2 regions of the Brevibacillus jepli genome follow, and region 2 is predicted to be linked to the other one. Evidence: a T-box and tRNA genes for the amino acid it is inferred to sense, from the RefSeq annotation. Region 2 holds a T-box; the other holds one or more tRNA genes.
What was found. A T-box is a leader RNA that pairs with one kind of tRNA and senses whether it is charged. The one in region 2 lies ahead of thrS (threonine--tRNA ligase), so its partner is inferred to be a tRNA-Thr.
Positions count from the first base shown of each region.

Region 1: it has a tRNA-Thr gene. The T-box ahead of thrS (threonine--tRNA ligase) is inferred to sense a tRNA for this amino acid. The anticodon was not compared.

Region 1 is NZ_JBFEFW010000010.1:148,636-159,986, reverse strand. Features, by position in the region: gene AB1L17_RS13305 (C40 family peptidase) at 1-430, opposite strand, end outside; gene AB1L17_RS13300 (fumarylacetoacetate hydrolase family protein) at 955-1,581, opposite strand; gene AB1L17_RS13295 (hypothetical protein) at 1,656-2,186, opposite strand; gene AB1L17_RS13290 (VanW family protein) at 2,329-2,946, opposite strand; gene AB1L17_RS13285 (NAD(P)/FAD-dependent oxidoreductase) at 3,103-4,149, opposite strand; gene AB1L17_RS13280 (hypothetical protein) at 4,420-5,169, opposite strand; tRNA gene AB1L17_RS13275 (tRNA-Leu) at 5,298-5,384, opposite strand; tRNA gene AB1L17_RS13270 (tRNA-Thr) at 5,392-5,467, opposite strand; tRNA gene AB1L17_RS13265 (tRNA-Asp) at 5,511-5,587, opposite strand; gene AB1L17_RS13260 (C40 family peptidase) at 5,763-6,671, shown strand; gene AB1L17_RS13255 (hypothetical protein) at 6,754-6,996, opposite strand; gene AB1L17_RS13250 (M3 family oligoendopeptidase) at 7,132-8,919, opposite strand; gene AB1L17_RS13245 (M20 family metallopeptidase) at 9,063-10,280, opposite strand; gene AB1L17_RS13240 (P1 family peptidase) at 10,318-11,280, opposite strand; gene AB1L17_RS13235 (ECF transporter S component) at 11,280-11,351, opposite strand, start outside.
Region 2 is NZ_JBFEFW010000030.1:51,652-63,002, reverse strand. Features, by position in the region: gene thrS (threonine--tRNA ligase) at 1-1,668, opposite strand, end outside; T-box leader at 1,730-1,969, opposite strand; gene ytxC (sporulation protein YtxC) at 1,995-2,915, opposite strand; gene mqnC (cyclic dehypoxanthinyl futalosine synthase) at 3,098-4,204, opposite strand; gene AB1L17_RS25265 (hypothetical protein) at 4,354-4,575, opposite strand; gene AB1L17_RS25260 (YqaA family protein) at 4,750-5,316, shown strand; gene AB1L17_RS25255 (acyl-CoA dehydrogenase family protein) at 5,369-7,168, opposite strand; gene AB1L17_RS25250 (class I adenylate-forming enzyme family protein) at 7,165-8,736, opposite strand; gene AB1L17_RS25245 (MerR family transcriptional regulator) at 8,733-9,119, opposite strand; gene AB1L17_RS25240 (cell wall hydrolase) at 9,287-9,709, shown strand; gene gerQ (spore coat protein GerQ) at 9,742-10,200, shown strand; gene AB1L17_RS25230 (hypothetical protein) at 10,329-10,646, shown strand; gene AB1L17_RS25225 (DUF2087 domain-containing protein) at 10,643-11,351, opposite strand, start outside.

The DNA of each region.
Region 1 (11,351 bases), on a different contig from region 2:
CCGAATATGTTTTTAAAACGACCTCGTCTTCCCCCTGCGAAGAGTAGACGAATTGATCACTGCCTATGTATATGCCCATAAAAGTTGGGCTGCCGCTCCCCTTGGATGAGAAGAACACCAAATCTCCTGGCTCCACGCTGTTCTCAGATACTTTCTTTCCGGTCTTGTACAGGCTTGAGATCGTACTTCCTATGGAAATCCCTACTTGTTTGTAAGTATACGTAGCCAGCTCCGCAGATCCGAATTGCTTCGGTCCCTTTGCTTTATACTCATAGTCCTTTCCAATAAGTGAAGTAGCAATATTTGCAACCTCTGACTGTTTTGAATCTTGTGTCTTAGCGGCCGCTGCTTCAACTTGGCCACCCATTAACAGGGACGTACTCAGCATGACTGCTACTGTTGACTTCATTACCCAATCTCGTTTCGTCACTTTCTTTTCCTCCTTGTCATGTTGTGGCACCCGTCTTGGGTACATGCAAAGAATATCGCAGAAGGAAACCGGAGGATAAGACCGTAAAATTTTCCAATAGTGGAATTGGTAGCATGGGACTAGTCAGAAAACAAGGTGTAAAGTAGGCGGTTGCTACTTCTTAGTTCCATGGAACCACAAAGGTTACAAAACGGTATCAATTATGGTTTTTTACGCAAAAATAGGCTATTTCGAGCTGAAATAGCCTAAGAAATGGTTCGTTATTCTTCTCTAGTGAAGGTTATGCTCCCTATTATAGTGGCTTCGTCGTCAGAGATCGGCAGGAGCAGGATCGTAGATTCTCCTGTCCGAGTCTATCCTTCCATTTTTCAGAAATCGAAACCTCTTTCACTTTACTCCCCATCAAGCTGTTTGCATGAGCATTCACCATCACAAACTGATCACCAACGGAACGGAATGAAATCACTCAGAAAGAAAAAACCATCTTCTGCTCGATCCTGTCAGAAGATGGTTCGTTTTCGTTCTTATTTCATTCTGGCTGTAAATTGCCCCCAAGTCTCTTCTCCCCACTTGAGAGTCAGGACATCACCATCTGATACGGGTCCAACACCTGCTGGCGTTCCCGTGTAGATGATATCCCCTTTATCCAATCCTACATGCTCGGAAATAAATGCAATAAGAGTCGGCAAATCAAAAATAACATCACGCAAATTGCCGCGCTGTACTTGCTCCCCATTTTTCAGTAAGGAGAAATCCGTTTGGTACAGCTCCCCGGTTCCCGGAAAAGGATGGAATGACGTTAAAATAGCTGAATTTTTAAACCCTTTTGCCAACAACCATGGATGCCCCGCTTTCTTCAGCTCACTCTGAACATCCCGCAAAGTAAAGTCGATCCCGAGCGCAATCTTGTCAATCATCTCGTCTAGCGTAACTCCAGCCTCATACGGTCTCGCGATGTGAATGACGAGCTCAGCTTCATAATGAAGCTCTCCGCGAGAACCCGGCAGATCAATGGCATCGCCCGTTGCTAGAGCAAGCGCATGCGATGGTTTATCAAAAATCATTGGTGTAGTAGGTACATCGTTCCCCAATTCCGCTGCATGCAATCGATAATTGCGTCCCACACAATAAATGTTTTTGACCGACTCCATTTTGTCCTCTCCTTTGGTGGCTGTCTCTTTTTTCCACTATATCATGGCTGATCTGCGACTAAAAGCTTGTCTTGTCAGTAATCCTCCATGCAATTTCCATAGCCAGGCCAAAGACGCGCGTTTCCACGTGCTTCTACTTCGAACACGGTATCACAAATGGATTCCAGAGCACACTCCAGATCCATTTCTTGTTCAGAGCTCCATGAGAACTCGTAGTGGAATATCACTTGATGCTCTGTCGTTTCACAGAGGACAAAGGCAAACTGCTGCTGTTGTTCGACCACATGCTTTCTTGCTTCAACCGTAGCTTCAACCGAAAACAAGCCATCCCATTCAGCAACCTTATATGTAGAAGTTACATCAATCCACAGTGAGGACGTATCATTCGTTCGGCGAAAAATAACGGAGTCCTCCCGATAAAACCCGTAACCCGAGGGAAGCGCGCCCGAGAGCTTGAATGGAATTCCTAACGGCAAATCATTAGGCTTCAATGCGTGAACGAGTCTCCCAGGCAAAAGATAGTAACCATCCTGCTGACGCTCTAACCGTTCTCCCATGACGAGAACCTCTTGATTGTGTGAATCACCTGTCACCTGAACGAACATCACGGCACCTCCCTCTAAAACAGTATGGTCAGGAATGCATGACTCAAAACCATTTCCATCTTCAACATCCATTTTTTACCTGTCAAGATACCGAAAAAAACAGGGTTCATCCATAGGATGCCCCCCTTATTATCCAGTAAAGCTACGCACGTATGATTGTAATCACAACATGTTCATCATCGTATGATTTTGCTTTGATTTTCACGGGAAAATCATACAGATTGGTAAATTTAAAATCCATATAGCCATAAGCAACCGTAGCATCTTGACCAACTGGCACGTAACCTACTGATTTACTGTGGTTATGACGTTCCACCATGGTCATGCCTGCGCCAGCAGCAGCATTATAGAGCGTGCTGGAAACCTGACAAATTCCGCCTCCATAATCGTCAATCAGCTGACCGTTCTGGATGACTCCAGCCTTTTGCCAACCATCCTCTGCTACATTCGAATTGCCCACTACCTCATTGAAGGAGAAGACCTGTTGCGGCTTGATTTTTTCGTTATGAATCTTGCTCAATGCTTTCTTAATGTTATGCTTGCGTGCATCTGTGCTGTCTTTCATCGACGAATAATAAAAGCCAAGGACGTCCTCCTCTTGAAGATCCATCTTCTCCACAAACTTTTCCTGCAGCTTCACGGGTGTCGTGAACTCATTCAGTTCCAACGCAAATGCCCGCTCAGGTACATAGTTCGCACCGAGTGAGAGCACAAGAGCCACTGAAGCGATCCTGATCGGCCAATACCGAACCTTCTGCATTTCTATTTCCACTCCCACATTTGTTGATCTGTTTATCGAAGTGCAATCCCATTTTTCTACAGCCTATCAATGTTTTTACACCTTGCCACTAACACTGTAACGTATGGGAAGAGCGACAATCAACCTGCAAATGTTGGGCTTTGTGCTACATCGATTCTACTCGTCATCCTCTTCCATAACCCCGAGGGCTTTGTTCTTTTCTTTAAAGCGCTGATTATGGGAAGAAACGTAGGCCATCCGATCTGCTACAGGGTCTATGTGTAATTTGGCACTGTTTACGGCCACAGCAGCATCTGTGAATGCTCCTGCGATCAGCGTAATTTTACTGTCAAAGCTCGCAAAATCTCCGGCAGCAAATATCCCCGGCAAATTCGTTGCCAGGCGCGGACTGACAAACACGTTCCACTCATCCATGTCCAAGCCCCACTCTTTAATCCCAGTGAAATCCGCCTTCAATCCATGATTCACAATGATGGCATCGACATCGATTTGCTCGGTCTCGTCCGTCTCCAGATGCCGAATCGTTACTTTATCGATCGTTTCTTTGTCAGAGCTTTGCAATTGGGTAACAGCAGACGGAGTACGGATTACCGCAGACGACTCTTTCATCCGCTTCACATTCCGCTCATGTCCACCGAATGCATCACGACGATGGACAACGGTTACGGACGCAGCAATTGGCACCAGCTCATTCGCCCAATCGACAGCAGAGTCCCCACCGCCGGAGATGAGAACGTGCTTACCACGGAACGGCTCCAATTCCTGCACAGTATAATGAAGGTTTGTCACTTCATAACGCTCCGCTCCTTCGATCTCGAGCTTCGCCATTTTCAAAATACCTCGACCCAATGCCAGGATGATCGTACGAGTCCAATGTCGTCTTCCTGATTTGGCAACGAGTATGTAGGTTCCATCTTCTTGAGGCTCCAGTCCGACGATCGCCTCGCCCAGCACAATTGTGGGATCGAATGTCTTTGCTTGCTCCACCAGGTTCGCAATCAGCTTTTCGCATAGTTGTGGCGGTACACCGCCTACATCCCAAATCATTTTTTCTGGATAAATCAGCATTCGTCCGCCGAGCTCAGCTTTTGCTTCAATCAATTTCGTTTTCATATCGCGCATTCCACTATAAAAAGCAGCGTACATTCCTGCTGGACCGCCGCCAATAATTGTTACATCAAATAATTCTAATTGTGCTCCCACTACTACCCCTCCACCATATGCAATTATTGTTTATGCATCATCAAAAAATCGGTGAAAATGAGATTCATTATCATTATTTTGATTGTAATGGAAAATGGAGGGTGATTCAATGAGAATATCTTTTTGTTTACATGTAATAATGCACCTTTCAATTAAAAAAACGGCGTAGCATAGGCAGTGCCGTTTTTCCATCCATTTTTGACCTAACTGTGAACGAAAGCACTCCGTTAAAACAGTTACAAATATTCAGCAAGTAACAACTAAACTACTCTATCTGCGAAATACTCCAACTATTTTTTCTTTAAGACTTTTTATCACTCTACTTGGTCTTCTGTTCTTCTTTACTGCCATTTCCTTAACCATCAGCATTAAAGCAAATACCGCTGCAGATGAAGCTAACAAAAGTAAAGCATGGCTTATACTCCACCATTGTGGAACCCATTCATTGGGAAAGATGATGTAGTATATTGTAAAGTAAAGTAATAGTAAACTTGACCATAGTAAGAATACCGACAAATGATACAATAATCTAAGTATATTAAATAAAATTACAAAAAAAGGATTATTGAAAGAATCACTTATGAACTGTTTGTAATCTTCATAAATAATATCGTGAGCATTCCAATATTCCTCTTCAATCATAATATAAAGACCGCTTAGCTTTTCAAATAACTCACGCTCATTGGTTCTACTATTTTCGTTTTTATATTTCATGTAAGTTACTCTTAGGCTATAAAAATAGTCCAAAATAAATGAAGAACCGATAAAACGTATCTTAGAATTGATGCCTGAGTATTCTAGAAAAAATGCGTCTATTAATTGTAATTTACGAGTCTTATCCTTTGTATCGTTTATTTCTGAAAGTAATTCAAACATAGGGAAATATACTTCACTGTAGCTAGTATTTAATTCTTTTAGAAATATTTCTCGCTTTTTAACTCTGAAATTAAATTGGTAGCCCATGTATGCTGTTATCAAAGCAATTAACAGGACTGATAGATCAATTCCAAATACTTTCATACAATTCTCCTTTGCTTAGCTCCTTACTTCCCCAACATCATCATTCTGATCAAAAACTTTACTTTACAAAAATATAAAAAGGTCCGCAAACTGCTTCAAGAGCAACTTTACGAACCCTAATAATTTTATGGTGCGGTCGAGAGGACTTGAACCTCCACGGTGTTGCCACCACTAGAACCTGAATCTAGCGCGTCTGCCAATTCCGCCACGACCGCATAAAAATGGTGCCGGCAATAGGACTTGAACCCACAACCCCCTGATTACAAGTCAGGTGCTCTACCAATTGAGCTATACCGGCACATTACGAAAAACTATGTAATTCGCACATTCTAGGAATAGAATGGCGGAGCTGACGGGACTCGAACCCGCGACCTCCGGTGTGACAGACCGGCGTGAACTCCAACTTCACCACAGCTCCATATGTTTTTTGTCCCCATCTTGCGGCGACTTCTGTAATATAGCATGATTCTATCTCCAGATGCAATAGTTTTGAAAAAAAATAGTAAAAGATTATTTTTTCATAGATTTACCAGTGTAAATCCGATAGAATTTTAGCTAGATATGCAGAATTTAGTAGATTGGTGGACGATGATATGAAAAAGACTTCGAGGCTACTCACCTTCCTCGCCCTCTTCACTCTGCTGCCTACTGCTGCCCATGCTTCCTCATCGGCGTATGTGGTTTCAGCAGGTGATACGCTGAGCAAAATCGCTCGCGAGCACCAGGTATCGGTGGATCAAATCATTCAATGGAACCAACTGAATGACGACAGATTGTCGATTGGACAAACCTTGTCTATTCATGGTGCAAGCATTTCTGGTTCTATTGCGACTGACGTTTCTTCAGATGTAGCTGTCGACCAGAATGACAACGCTACCACTGACCCAGAAGAAATAACGGCTGGCGAAAAAGCTCGTGTCACAGGAGACGTGGTGAATGTCCGGAAAAAGCCTTCTACTGACTCGAAAGTGTTAGGCAAGCTCAAGTTCGGTTCACTTGTAGAAGTCGTAGAAACTGGCAGTGAATGGACGAAAATTGAATTTGAAGATCGTGAAGCATATGTTGCAACAGAGTTTCTAAGTCCAAAGCTCTCTTCTACCGTTTCGCTACCTGGCGAGGTACATGCAGCGAATCTAGGTCGAATGACGGAAATTTTTGAGCCATTGCTGGGTACCCCTTACGTTTTAGGCGGCACTTCACCAAATGCCTTTGATTGTAGTGGCTTTACTTCATACGTTTTTGACCAGCTTGGGGTTACACTTCCACGCACTTCTGAAGATCAATTCCGTGGCGGTGAAGAAATATCACTGGATCAAGCACAGCCTGGTGACCTTTTGTTCTACGATTCGCTTGGAAAAGGACGAGTGTCCCACGTAGCAATTTACTTGGGCAATGGAACAATCGTGCATGCGAATGGTGAAGATGTACGCTATGGCAAGGTGGAATACATGCATAAGCTGTACCCGTTTTACGGAGTCAAGCGTTACGCTAATTTCCAATAAGGCTGCCTATTCATTAAACAAACAAAGCGAACAGCCCTTTCTGCAATGGGAAGCAGATTGAGGGCTGTTTGTCATTCGCTATTTAATGCATTTCCGTATTATGAGCCTGCTGCTGTCCTTGTTGATTTCCACCGATTTCGATCTTGCCTAGAGCCTGTTTCATCTTGTCGAGCTGAAGCTGGTAGTCACGAACGACTACGGTAAGAACACTGACAGACTCCTTAAAATCAGGTTCGCTGCTCACTCTGTCGATGGCTCTATGTAAATGCAGCATCTTGTTTTCCGTCTCCCGTAATAAGTCGAGTAACTGCAATCCGTTTACCACGTTATCACCTCATCTGTTTTTTCTTACTTTCTCCTTCCCCCTTGTTCCCTATGCGTACAAAAAAGGTCCTATTTGTTGTTCGGCTCATGAATAAAAAAACGCCCGCCAATATAAGCGGACGTTTTCCATATCGGTTTAGTTCAAACGAGCAGACGAGAGCTCAACGAATTTGTCGATATCTTTCGCGACCAAGGCAAGAGAATTACGCCAGAATTCAACTGAGCGCACATCAACATCCATGATGGCAGCTACATCCGCGACGTTCATTTTGCCTGTCACGGATAAGAGCTTGTCGTACTGCTCAACAAAAGCTTCCCCGCGCTTGAGATATTCTGCATACAAGCCCTTTGCGAACAGGAGCCCAAACGCATAAGGGAAGTTGTAGAAATTGTAATCAGCGCTGTAATAGTGTGGTTTGCATACCCACATGTACGGGTGCAGAACCGATGGGTCCAAGCCATCGCCGTAAGCGTCTTTTTGCGCTTGCAGCATCAGTTCCTTCAGCGTAGAAACAGAAAGGCCACCTTCTGTTCTGCGCTCAAATACTGCGGTCTCGAACAAGTAACGGCTATAAATATCGACAATTACCTGGCTGGCACCACTAATATCATTTTCCAGAATCGCAAATGCTTCTTCCGGTGTCGCTTGTTCCAGTGCTGCATTGGCAATGATGGTTTCGCACAAGATGGACGCAGTTTCAGCGATCGGCATTGGGTAATCGCTATTCAAGAACGCTTCGTTAACGAGACAGTCTCCATGATACCCATGTCCCAATTCATGCGCCATGGTACTCACATCACTATAGCTGCCTGTGTAGTTGGACATGATTCTGCTCTCCCCTACGATGTGCAGGTTGTAGCAGAATGCCCCCCCACGCTTACCCTCACGAATTTCAGCATCGATCCACTGATTGTCGTAAGCACGCGCTGCATAGTTCGCGAGCTTTTCGCTAAAGCTACCAAAGTGCTTCACGATAAAATCACGAGATTCCTCATACGTAAACCGCATGTCTGCCTCTCCAACTGGTGCGAACAAATCGTAGAATGGCAGCTGAGCGCTCTCATGTCCGAGCAGCTTCGCCTTCGTGCGGAAGTATTTATGGAAGTTTGGCAGGCTCTCACGCATGGCTTGAAGCATGGCTTCGAGTGTCTCGCGGTCCATGCGGGAGTCTTTTACCGTCTTATCCAGCGGTGATTCATAGCCTCTGAGCTTCGCTACCGTAATAACCTCGCCTTTAATTCCGTTCAAGCTGGCTGCTGCAGCCTCCTCGATTTTTGTGTACGCGGCGAGTTCTGCCTCGTATGCTGTTTTGCGAAGCTGTGCGTCTTTTTCGTTCGCCATATTACGTACGACAGGCAATGGCAGTTGTTTTTTCTCTCCATCAATCGTGATGTCCACAAGCAATGTGGAGGTAAGCATTTCATGAAGCTTTGTCCATGCGTTAGATCCTGTATTTTTCATTTTTGCCAGAATAATTTCTTCTTTTTCACTGAGCATGTATTTGCTCTTATCTGACATTTCTGTCAACATAAAACGATGTGTCTCTAACAGCTCAGATTGGCTAATCAATTCGTCCAGATTGGTGAGGGTCCCTAACCACTTTTGGAATTGTACGCCTGGTTCAACCAGTTCTACCGCTTGATTTTGTACTTTTTCAATGGCGAGCAGTGCTGTTTCATTCTTGGCATCTACACTAGCAGTCAGTTCTCCGTATGCATACAAACGGAATTGTGTTTGCAGGACAGAGGTCATCATGGTTATGTATGACTCCATTTTGGCTACTGCATCCTCAGGAGATTGCAAGTTTTGCGCGGCCCAGCTTTTGATCTCTTCCATTTCACGTACTAACTTTTCCCAATCTTGTTTCCATTCCGGCGCATCAAACGAGGAATACAAGACGTCCAATTTCCAGCGCATATCCATGGGCACGTGCCTCCTTTTTACTTATGTAACAAACCTATTGTAAAAAAATTTAGATGGATACTGCAAGTTTTTACCTAGAAAACTTTTTTGCGAAAGGAAAAAGACTCTGCCACAAACTAAAAGCAGAGTTCTTTTACAAGTGATCAAGCTCGCACTGGCTGCGTCAAAAACGTCAATGCAGACAAGGCAAAAAGCTGGGTGGATTCCACCAATTGGTCAATATCCACGTACTCATCTGCATGATGCGGGATATGGCGATCACCAGCACCTGTCGTCAGAATCGGAATGCCAGCCTTATGAAGGAAGGTACCATCTGTCGCTCCTGGAACGCCATTATAGACGGGCTCTTTTTTCGTAATTTCCCGATAGGCGCTCGCAACAGAGGTCACTACATCTTCATTCATGCCAGTCAGTGTCCAAGGACGCTCTTCGATCACTTCCAGAGTGGCCTTGAACTTGTCATCCTCTCTGCCTAACACTTCTAATATCGCACTCATTTCTTTGTACAGCTCTTGATGGTCTTGCCCCGGTACGGTGCGAATATCGAGCGTTGTCATGCATTGATCGGGAACGACGTTGATTTGGGCATCTCCTTTGACAGGTGCCTGCATTATCGTCGGCGTGATGCTCGGCCAACCAAGCATCGGGTGCTGCCCCAATCGAGCCATTTCCTTGCGTTCCAGCTCCTCTAGTGCCACAATGGCCCGTGCCATTCGTGTATTCGGATTGATTCCAGTCAATGGCATAGCACCATGCGCCATTTTGCCAAACGTACGGAGAATCGCCCGCATGGCTCCTTTTTGCGTGATGCAGAGCTGGTTTTCTTCCGGTTCGCAAATAATCGCAGCATCGACGTTGTTCGCCCAGCCACGACGAATGAAATCTTTGATCCCAATCATCATGCTCTCCTCATCGCAAGGGATGCACAGGAGGATCTTGCCTGTAAAGGTCTGTTTGGATCGTTGGATGGCTTTGACAGCACATATCGCGGCAGCCAGATTGCCTTTCGTATCACAGGAGCCACGCCCGTAGATGCGACCACCGGATATCGTCCCCCCAAAAGGATCGTAGCTCCATGCCTCACGATCCCCTTCTGTAACAACATCCGTGTGCGCTTCGAACAAAAGTGTTTTGCCCGGTCTGCCGGAATCGTAAAAAGCGATGACATTCGGTCTACCGGGTACGACTTCCTCATAAAAGACCTGCAACCCCATATCGCGTAAATAATCTGCGACAAATAGTGCCACTCGCTCTTCATTCGCACCGGCCTGTTCGGGCCGAAACACACTCGGGATTCTGACTAGCTCCTGCGTAAGGCGCACAACTTCCTGCTCGTCAACAAAGGATATCACCTGATTCATCCGACAATCCTCTCCTCTGCATCCATTTATGTAACACCTATTTCTGGCTATAACTGCGATGTGACGGCAGACCCCCTGCTTCCTCTGCGTGCTTCACTGCCTGAATGACTGCTTCTGCCAGTACATCTGCTGATAACGCGCCGACCAAATCCACGCTTGTCTCTACCTCGCCTGTCGCCACTGCAAAGATCGTATCTCCATCGTACATGGTATGGATCGGCCGGATCGTACGGGCAAGCCCGTCGTGAGCCATTTGTGCCACCTTCTTTGCTTCCACTTTGGACAAACGGGCATTGCTCGCGACCACCGCAATCGTCGTGTTCGTACCCGGCGGGATTGGTGAAAAAGCATGCTGGCGCATGATATCGATGCTATCTCGAATGTTCCCCTGCTCATCTCTCGGCCCTGCGAGGATCGTGCCTGAATGTGGATCTACGACATGACCGACAGCATTAACAGCGACGATTGCGCCTATGATCAGCCCATTTGGCAGCGTGATGGAAGCAGTGCCCAACCCACTTTTCATGGCATTCCCAAATCCATTCAGCTTGCCTACTGACGCACCTGTACCAGCACCGACATTTCCTTGTGCAACCGTCTCACGGCTCGCCGCCTGCGCTGCCTCATAGCCCATTTGCCGATCCGGACGAACACGGTAGTCACCTACTGCCAAGTCGAATAAGACTGCCGCAGGCACGATGGGAACGACTCCATAGCCGACATCCAGCCCGATTCCTTTCTCCTCTAAATACTGCATGACACCCGTAGCCGCATCCAGTCCGTATGCGCTGCCGCCAGAAAGGCAAATCGCATGGACGACACTGACCAGATTGACCGGGTCCAATAGGTCCGTCTCGCGGGTGCCCGGGGCAGAACCCCGGACATCCACACCGCAAACAGACGGCTTTTCAAGCATAATCACGCTGCAGCCTGTTAACGTTTCTTCGTTTTGTGCATGCCCGACGAGAACGCCGGGTACATCGACAATCGTTCCAGTCATTATAAGTCTCCTGAAATTTTCGATTTTTGTCTGCCTGCTGAGCCCAATTTCTTCCAAGCTGCAACGACAGC
Region 2 (11,351 bases):
TGCGTAAGGCATGTGTACTTCGCTGATGTTCATGATGCGCGCCTGAATTGGAGTCAGCCAAATCGGGAATGCCCCTGCGTAGTGCTCGATCAGGATACCGATGAAGCGCTCCATGGAGCCGTACATCGCACGGTGCAAGACAACTGGACGATGCTTCTCGTTATCTTGACCCACGTAAGTCAGGTCGAATTTCTCTGGCATCTGGAAGTCAAGCTGGATCGTTCCGCATTGGTGACGGCGTTTCAGTGCATCGGTAATTTGGAAGTCGATCTTCGGTCCGTAGAACGCACCGTCGCCTTCTTTGACTTCATATGGCATATCGAGCTCTTCCAGTACTGTTTTCAGAGAGCTTTCTGCTGCTTCCCACAGCTCATCAGAGCCCATGGAATCCTCCGGACGAGTGGACAGAGCCACACTGTATTCGAAGCCAAACACCTTGTAGATGCTGTCAATCAAAGTGATCATGCCTTTGATTTCACTCGCGATCTGATCAGGACGGACAAATACGTGTGCGTCATCCTGGCAGAAGGTGCGCACCCGCAGCATTCCGTTCAAAGCCCCGGAGTACTCATGGCGGTGAACTTGCCCGAACTCGGAGTAACGGATCGGCAGGTCGCGGTAGGAATGCATCTCGTTTTTATAGATCAGCATGTGTCCTGGGCAGTTCATTGGCTTCAACGCATAAGTCGCGTTGTCTACTTCAGAGAAGTACATGTTCTCTTTGTAGTGATCCCAGTGACCGGATTCTTTCCAGAGACGCTCGTTCATGAGGAACGGAGAGCGAACTTCTGTGTATTGTGCCAATTGTTGCAGACGGCGGGAGAACTGCTCCAGCTCGTTGCGAACAGTGAAGCCTTTTGGCAGGTAGAAAGGCATACCTGGTGCTTCTTCCGAGAACATGAACAGTCCCAGTTCTTTACCCAATTTGCGGTGATCGCGCTTTTTCGCTTCTTCGATGAAGTGCAGATATTCATCCATGTCTGCTTTTTTCGGCCAAGCTGTACCGTATACGCGTTGCAGAACTTGGTTTTCTGCTTTTCCGCGCCAGTATGCACCTGCCACGCTCATCAGCTTGAACGCTTTGATGAAACCAGTGGATGGCAAGTGCGGCCCACGACAGAGGTCGAAAAATTCGCCTTGCTCATACAGCGTGATAGTCGCGTCCTCTGGCAGGTCGCGAATCAGCTCCAGCTTCAGGTGATCATTCAGTTCTTGGAAAATCGCAGTTGCTTCTTCGCGGCTTACTACTTTGCGGCGAATCGGCAGGTCTTCCTTCACGATTTTTTCCATTTCTGCTTCGATTTTGCCCAGATCATCTGGAGACAAGGAAACAGGAATGTCCATATCGTAGTAGAAGCCGTCTTCAATCACAGGACCGATTCCGAACTTCACTTCCGTGCCGTAAATACGCTTTACAGCTTGAGCGAGCAAGTGAGCGGTACTATGGCGGTATACTTCCAACCCGTCAGCAGAATCGAGGGTGACGATTTCAATCGCTGCATCATCTTCCAAAGCTGTGTACAGATCCACAACCTTGCCGTCTTTTTTACCAGCTACTGCCTTTTTCTTCAGGCTAGAGCTAATGGAGCCTGCGATGTCTTCGATGGTAATCCCAGCGTCGTATTGACGAACGGCTCCATCTGGGAAAGTAACATTAATTTGTGCCACTGAGGATTCTTCCTTCCTGTATCTGGTTTTGTTAGAGAAAATAAAAAAACACTCATCCCAAAAAAGGGACGAGTGTGTTCTCGCGGTACCACCCTACTTCAAGTCTGTTTACAATCAAACAGACTCCTCATTCCAATGTAACGGCATCTAACCGGCATACCGATAGTGAAAGCAAAATGCTTCGTTCCCGGCAGCTACTCGAAGGTGGTAGATCCATATGAGATGCGCAGCGAGCTTCCAGCCGTGACTCGCCTCTCTAGAGCGTTCTCGATATCGTCCATGTCCTTCTCATCGTATTTATAAGCGCTGTAAAGTTGTTGTTGCTATTATAGTTTAGACGGATTATTCCCGTCAAGTACACGTCGCTCAGACAGACAAAGGGAACAAGCGTGACATGTAATAAGCCTGCTGTCAAAAATGCTGCGGATGGTCTGAGCGAGGCCCGGCTTTTCTGAAGCCATGTGGAGCACGATGCTCTCAGGAGCCAGTGTAACCAATGCACTAACCAAATAATCCTCGTCCCTGCATTTTTGTTCGTCCATACTCAGAACCGTATCCAGCTGCTCAAGCCAGAGACGATCCCCTTTTTTATCATAAAGATGGAAAGGTTTGTCCACACTAGGAACGACATGAACCACTTCCTGCTTGGTTTCCTGTACCGCGATGAAATAGCGCAGGAGCTCTACAAACTCTTGGTATTGCTTGTCTTCCAGGTATTCATCAATGCCAGTTTCCACGAGCTCGAACAGCTCATTCCAATGCTCCTGCAGCCGAAAACGAACAAAGCCCAAGACGTTGATCGTTCTCTCCATTTCCAAATAGGTAAAAGTTTTGCGATATACATTGGCCTTGCGCGTTGTAGCCGTCAACAGCTCTCGACCATCAAGCTCGACTTCCTGACACACTCGTTGAATATAAGGAAAAATCTCAGCCCATTCTGTTTCCATCTGTTCTGCAGCAAGTAAATCGGCGGCCATTTCCTCCATAATGATTGGTTCCTTCACCTGAATGACCCATTCGGCTAATGTAAGAGCAACGAAGGCTCTCGCCCACTCTATCGTCTGCGCATCATACTCAGTCTCGCACCAGCTTTGAAAGTAGAACAAGATGTACCCATTCTCTTCTTGCTCCCTGTATGTAATGCGCACCGGTGTAGTGTTGACCCGCTCCGTCATCTCATTTACGATAGCACGATACGTGTCACAATGCTCAGGGACATTCTCCAGCAATACGCGAAACGTCTGCATAACCATCCCCCCAACCGCCATTGTAGTTACAGTATATGTCCCGTCAGGAGCGATATACTTTTAAACGGTTGGAAACTCAGGGAAGGTTGCAGGTAAAAAATACCTGGCCCAAAAATCAAAAAACGCCTCCCTGCCGATCTCCTTTTATCCAGGAGTGTTGCAGAGAGGCGTTTATCAGCTGATCAGTTTTGCATCACAAAATCACGTTCTGCCATCTCGCCGTCTTTGAAAACGTGCAGGATGTCATACTGCGTGTTGCGTTGAGCAGGGATTTTGCCTGCGCCACGGATGAGCTCCAAAATTTGGTTCGTATTGACCTTGTACGTACATGCCGCTGCGGAAACAACGTTTTCTTCCATCATCGTTTGACCGAAATCGTTCGCCCCATAGGAGAGGGAGAGCTGGCCGTAATGTGGGCCCATTGTCACCCAGGAGGATTGGAAGTTTTTGATATTATCCAGCATGAGGCGGCTGATTGCCAGTGTTTTCAAGTATTCCTCTGGCGTGTTGTTTACTGCCTTCATATTCGTATTATCCGGCTGGAACGTCCAGACGATGAACGCTTTGAATCCGCCTGTTTCGTCTTGGGCATCACGAATGCGCAGAAGAGATAGTACGCGCTCCTCCATTTCTTCTCCGAAACCGATGACCATGGTAGCCGTTCCTGGCAAGCCTGCACGGTGTGCGGCTTTTTGCGTATCAATCCAGTCTGTCCAAGAACCCTTCAATCGGGAAATCTTCCGACGTGTACGATCATCAAGGATTTCTCCGCCCGCTCCCGGCAAGGAATCAAGACCCGCTGCTTTCAGCTCTTTGAGTACTTCTTCGACTGACATGTTGGAAACTTCCGCGATTTTCATTACTTCTGCAACAGACAGAGAGTGCATGGTAATGTGCGGGAAGCGTTCCTTGATCGCACGCAAGAGGTCGGTGTAATAATCCAGTTTCAAATCAGGATTCGTGCCGCCTTGCATCAAGATCTCTGTACCGCCTACGTCAACGGTCTCCTGAATTTTTTGGAAAATCGTCTCTCTGGGAAGAACGTAGCCTTCGGAGTTGCCAGGAGCACGATAAAAGGCACAAAAACGGCAATACGTGTCACATACATTCGTGTAATTGACATTGCGACTAATGACAAAAGTCGCAATCGGATCTGGATGATGCTTTTGCATGACCAGATTGGCATAATGTCCGATCTTCTCAATTTCATTGCTCGCAAACAAAGCCAAACCGTCTTCAAGACCCAATCGCTCGCCTGCGAGTGCACGTTCCAATATAGAATCGATCATAAGGATCACTCCTTGTACCATACGTAAATTCCATCCCACATGATATCACAATACCGGGACATCGGCTATAGCCCGAGGTGCCGACAGATCAATCGCTACATGCGAAAAAACCCTGTACATGACAGGGTTTGGCTTCGCAAATATTCTTTTTATTCTTCATAGCCGATTTGTTCGTAAACTTCTGGCTCCCAGTAAATCACAGTTTGCGCCAGCGGCAAATTCGTTTCGCGCGCTCCGTTTGGTTGCCCATTGAAATAAATAATTTCCGTTACGGATACTCGATCACCACGTACGTCAATTTCCCCTGATAACTGCAGGTCAGTCCCGTTTGGCGCATAGAAAACGACTTTTCCCGAACCCAATGTTTTCATTGGTTCCTCCCATGATGTTTGTCCTGTTTCTCTTCATTCTAGTGGATAATCTTTCCTAGCGTCAATGAAAAACAAGGACTTAATGACCACGTTTCGCTTGCCACGAACGGTCATTGTTTGGACAAAGAGGCATATGTTAGCTACAAGAACTGAATTTTTCATAAGGAGACGCTCATGCTCGAACAAATCACGCAGCTTTTTATGCAATATGGGATGTGGGGACTCGTTGCCATGGCATTTTTGGACTCGTTTATTAGTCCGATTCCTCCGTTTTTTATGCAAATTGCGATGAGTTTGCTCGATCCGGGCTCAGCGCTTCAGTTTGCGACTGTAGCTTTTACTGCTTCCGTTCTCGGCGCTCCCATCGGATATTTGTTGGGGAGATGGCTGGGAAAACCACTTTTGCACAAGATTCTCCCTGAAAAATGGGTTGTCGTAGCGACGGAAAAATTCGCAAAAAACGGGGACGCTGCGGTACTGATCGGAGCTTTTACCCCCATTCCTTTCAAGGTATTCACTGTGCTTAGTGGCGTATTCAATTACTCGCTGACCAAGCTTATGTTTTACGCGATCATCGGGCGGGGATTGAAGTTTTATTTGATTGGCACCTTGTTTTATTTATATGGAAAACACGCAAAGGCTCTGATCGATGAATACTTTGAGATCACTCTACTGGCGGTCGCAACATTGGTTGCCGCGATCTGGTTTATTTGGAACATGCGCCGCAAGCGGTATGCGTAAGAAGCAAAAGCGCCCAAGACACTTCAACAAGTGGTCTTTAGGCGCTTTTTGATTATCGGGTCGGAACAATAGCGGAATGTCGGGCCAACTCTTCCACACTGACAGGCTGATACTCCACCAGCTGGGCAAAAAACTGGACATCCAGCAAAGAATCAGCTTGAATTCCCCGCTTTGCTGGTGGATGGAAATGCTTCTCGGCATACAGCTTTGCCAAAATGTATTTGCGCGCATTTCCTTCACGTGTAACCTGATCCTCTGCCTCACTGACGATGCACGATAAGGTGTACAAATCTACCATATGGTCCGCGAGCGCTTTTAATTTGTACGTCAAATAATCGTGGGTCTGTTGCATGAGATAAGCGATATTTTCTTCCAGGGTGGCCAGCTCTGACCGAATCAAATCGGCGTGTGGCTGTGAAAAATTATGCTTCCAGCCAGCTATGCGCTCGCGCAGCATTCTGCTAAACACTACGTGGCTGTTTTCTTTTTGCATCACACGCAATATATCGAGGGCAAGAATATTCGAGGTGCCTTCCCACACCGTCAAAACTTGTGCGTCACGCAACAGCCGTGGCGTCACGTATTCCTCGATAAAACCGTTACCGCCATGGATTTCAATCGCCGTATGGGTTGATTCGACCGCTTCCTCCCCTGTACGGTATTTCAGCAACGGAATCAGCAAACGAGCCAGTGCAACGTCCTCTTTACTCACAGGATTGGCCTGCAGGCGATCATAGACAGCAATCATATCAAACACCGCACCCGTGCTGACCTCCGTATCCAACAAGAGGCTGACCAGCATTTCTTTTACCATCGGATAGTGATCGATTGTATTCCCGAATGCACGGCGTTCTTGCGCATAATACTTCGCTTCATAAAAAGCTCGGCGCATGATCCCAATGGAAGCAATTGCGTTGCAAATCCGTGACAGGTTAAGGGCTTCCGCCATATATTTGAAGCCATTCTGCGGATCACCGATCAAATAGCCCTCTGCCCCGTTCAACAAGATCTCTGCGGATGGTACGGCGTTGACCCCCAGCTTATCCTTCAGTCGGCGGACCTGGATGCTGTTACGCTCATTGTCTGGCTTGATCCATGGGACCAAAAACAGGCCAAGCCCTTTGGTTCCAGGTTTCCCCTCATCCATTCTCGCCAATACAGTCGCAACCATCGCTCCCGCATTGCTGGCAAAAAACTTTTCGCCCGTCAATCGATACACACCCGGACGACCTGCTACAGGCTCCGCTACTGTCCGATTCGCTCCAACATCTGAACCGCCCTGTCTCTCCGTCAGCCAAGTGGCTCCCTCATACAAGCGCGTGCGGAGCCCTGTGAGATACTGTTCCTTCTGTTCATCACTGCCATACCTGTCGATCAAATAAGCGGCTGACATCGACAAGGTAACGGGACAATAGAAGCCAGGCTCAGACTGACTGACGAGATAACCCATGAAAAAAGAATAGCTATACGGGGCTTTTCTCCCCAATTCAGGTATGTCTTGGTACAAGTAGCTGACGATGCCCGCTCCGTAAACCTCCGCTACGGTTTCCTGGTAGCCTTCGTTCGTAATGATCTCGGATACATCCTCGCCCAGCCGATTGTACTTGCGCAATCTCGGCTTGCCTTCTCTGTCTGTGTAGGCTGCACGCTCGTCGATCGGACCTGCCGTCTGCGCCCCGAGCCAGCTTAACTGCTGTTTCGCCCATTCCTGCATGGAAGCAGGAAGATAACGCTCCAGCAAATAATGAATGTTGGGGTCTGACTCGAAAAAGTTTTGGGTATGCGGCGCTCGCGGATGCGGGATGTTATCGCTGTATGAGCGCTGATCAATCCTTGTTTGCAGATCGCTCATCGTTGCTCCACTTCCTTCTGGGAGCTGACATCACGCAATACATGCTTCAAGACTTTTCCGCTTGTGTTACGGGGCAGGGCAGGCACGATATTCACCTGTCTAGGGAGCTTGTATTCGGCGAGGTGGCCGCGCAAAAAGCCCTTGATGTCCTCTAGCCAATCAGCATTGGCATCAACTTCTGGTTTCAGTACCAGATAAGCGGTAACCGTTTCGCCCCACTCTGGATGTGGCAGCCCTACAACTGCTACCTCAGCAATCGCTGGATGACGCTCTATCAGCTGCTCGATTTCCTTGGGATAAACGTTCACCCCTCCTGTAATCATCACGTCTTTTTTGCGGTCAATCATCCACAAAAAGCCATCCTCATCTATTCGGGCGATGTCACCAGTGTACACCCAACCGTCACGGATGGTTTCTGCGGTTGCCTCAGGATTGTTGTAGTAGCCTTTCATCGTCCCATCCCCACGCAAGCGGATTTCGCCCACTTCGCCAATGGCGCAGCACTCTCCTTGCTCGTTAACGACTTCCACTTCAACGAACAAGACACCGCGATTGCCGATACTGCCGATTTTGTCGGGATGCTCCCGGTGCAAGAGGCACATCCCCGTCGGCCCCGCCTCCGTCAAGCCGTAGACGCACGCCAGCTTGTCACGACCATAAGCTCCTTCCATGATCGAAGCCATCTCTTTTGACAACGGTGCTCCTCCATACATCCAGTATTCGATGGAAGACAAATCGTACGAGGCGAACTCCGGATGCTTCATCGTCAGCAAATACGCGACCGGCGCTCCGAAGAAGTGCGTAATCCGATGCGTTTGTACCAAATCCAGGAGAAGCTGCGGAGAAAATGTAAGGGCCATGACCTGCGTCGAGCCTAGCATCAGCCCTGCAATAAAAAAGAGATGGAGCGGAGCCGAATGACTCAGCGGCATCAAATGCAAAATTCGTGATCGATGTGACATCGACAGTTCAATCGACATCATTTTGGCTACAGTCAATAAATTTCTATGTGTATAGAGCACCCCTTTTGGGCGTCCAGTCGTACCGGATGTATATAAGATGCTGACCTCGCTATCTTCGTTCAGACTGGTCAAATACGCCCCAAAAGAAAGCGCATACATTTTATCTGAAGACACTTCTTGTGAATCCCAATCTGCTGTTCCATGCCACTTCCCTTGACTTGCTCCCGTTTTGATGGCGACAAGCTGTGGAGCATCAATGATCCATTCATTTACGATATGGACGAGGGCATCATGAACGAGAATGGCCTTTGCTCCGGCATGTTCACATATATGTCGTACTTCTTCTTGTGTTGAGCGTGCATTAATCGGTACGACGAGGGCTCCACTGCGAATGACAGCAACGTAAAAAAGCGCAAACTCCGGGCAATTCGGCATCAGCATGACGACCCGATCACCTTGCTCAATGCCAAGGTCTTGCAACTGGCATGCCCATTGCGTTGAAATCGTATCCCACTGAGAAAAGCTGACCTGTATATCCCCGGCAACAAGAGCAGGCTTGTCAGGGTATTTCCTTCCGTTTGCTGCGAGCAGAGCTGATACGTTCATCGTTTCTCCTCCTCATTTTCTTCAAGCAATTTTTGTTCAAATTTTTGCTTGTAGACGAGAATGTCTTTTCTCAGTTGTCGGAGTTCCATGATTTTCTCGTCGATTTCAGCCAGCTTTTGGTTCCCGTATTCGATCGTTCGCAATAGCTGCGCACGACCTGTACGATCACAGCCAAACAGCTCAATCATCTCGCGAATCTGATCCAACGAAAATCCGAATCGCTTCCCTCGCAGAATAAGTCGCAGCCTGGCACGATCCTTACGGCCGTAGTGCCTGGTCCCCTTCTCTGTCCGACTGGGAACTATCAAGCCGAGCTCTTCGTAGTACCGAATCGTTCTGGTGCTGATATCCAATTGTTGAGCAAGATCAGAGATGGACCACATGTCCAGCACCCCTTACAACCTTTTGTAAAATTCCAAATTTACTGAACAAAATAATTGTAACTGCCGTTTACGTCAACGTCAATCAGATGAAAAATTTATCGGGTCAATCACCATTCTACTATTCGCCCATATATTGATATTGTGATTTTGGGGAAGGAGGTGAAGCAATGGCCGTCATCAAAGCAAATTCTAACGATGTCGATATGCTTGCCAGACTGATTCGGGCCGAGGCTGAGGGTGAAGGTGAGCTAGGCATGCTGATGGTTGGCAATGTTGGGGTCAATCGGATTTTGGGCAACTGTCTTGACTTTAAAAACATTCGTAGCATGCGTGACATGGTCTATCAATCCCCGGGAGGATTCGAAGCGATCCAGAAGCCGTATTTCTATCAACGGGCCAGGGAAAAGGACAGACGACTGGCACAACGCGCAATCAATGGTGAGAAAACCCGACCTGCGAGCAACGCATTGTGGTTCTACCGTCCTACTGGAAACTGTCCTGCTACCTGGTGGGATCAACAAAACTCAGGTCGATATAAGGCACACTGCTTCTTCATTCCAACACGTGCAGATTGTCCACGCGTCTATTAGAAGGACTAGATAGATAAAGGAGCGAGTTCATCATGAGTCAACAAATGCCTTACACGGGTTACCCTCAACAACAATACGGCTATGACATGTACCCATCCGCACAGTATCCATACGGCATGCCCCAACAACAGCAGCAACAGCAGATGATTCAGCAGCAGCAGCCTCAACTGGTGCCCATGCAGCCAAGTGGAGCCTGGATTCCGGGAACGCCCATTACTCCTGGGCAAGTGATGGAAGAGTCGTACATCGAAAACATCCTTCGCCTGAATCGTGGCAAAGTCATTACGGTGTACCAAACGTTTGAAAACAACAGCCAATGGAACGCCAAAATCTTCCGTGGCGTCCTCGAAACAGCAGGTCGAGATCACATCATTCTTAGCGATCCACAAACCGGCAAACGCTATTTGCTCCTCATGGTCAACACAGATTACATCACAGCAGATGAAGAGCTGAACTACATCGCGCCGCAGCTTCCAACAGGAGTTCGATGAAATAACCTCTTGCACAAAAAGACAGTTTCCTTCGGCTATCCCCGAGGAGAACTGTCTTTTTGACGTATAAACAATTCCATGCTATTAATGAGGTAGAAACGCGACTGCTATGCAAAGGATGAGGTAGAGTGGCATTTGGTATTACACGAGACGAATTAAACCGCTGGAAGCAAGCTGTTAGTCGAGGCGAACTGGCATTTCTCACCCACTATTGGCTGGACCCCCGGTTTCCTGGAATCAAAACCGTTACAAAAGTAGGATGTGCCAATTATTCGTTACTGACAGACTGGTGCCTTGCCAACGGACTCAATCCTGTCTACATTCATAACCGTGCACCCTTCCCGCACTTTGATTTACTTGGCGAAAAACAAATTCAGATTTTGCAAAAGGAAGGCTTGTGGGATCACCTGGAGCGCTTCCGCATGCTGGATGATGGACGAGACTAGGACGGATCTTTTTGTACGTGATAGCCTCGATCACCATATGGCGCCAGCTTTTTCATCCATTTATCTTCGAGCTTTTCCAGTGCATCCTTCACATCAAAATACGGATGGTCTTTCTTCTCAACCTTCTCTAGTACTTCGAATTCGAAAGCGTCTGCCCCATACTTATCCCAGTCTTTTTGCAGTTCCCGATTCGTGTGAGAGCCTTGTTGAAGCATAAACTTTCTACCGTTGATCGTTTTTAGGTTATTCGTGCTGGCGATAAAAACTTTGTCATTTTGCTTGTTTTTAATTTGATAGACGCCAGCATCGACTTCTAATTCCTTGTACATCTGCTTGAGCTCTTGTTTGCGATTCATCTGTTGCTCCTCCCGTTCCTCTCCTTCGTTTGCCACGGCAATCCGCCAATATTGACTGCCGTCAGCCTGTCTGTCCATCAAGCCAAAATCGACTAAATATCTCCGCAAGGTCACGTAATCGTCGTAGAGACCTTCTAACATTTCATTTACTTCCGGCTCAGTGTAGAAACGCCCAAGCTCAAACTTTTTGGAAATCTCTTCGAGCAAGATGAGCTTATGCTTTTGTTTGCGCGGGAAGCGCTCCAATCGGCCCGATAATCCATTCGGCAAAAATCTCGTGACGATCGCTGCATACTCTGCGGCATCCCCATCTTTTACGGAGTTCTTTTGCTTGCCTGATTTGGCATCG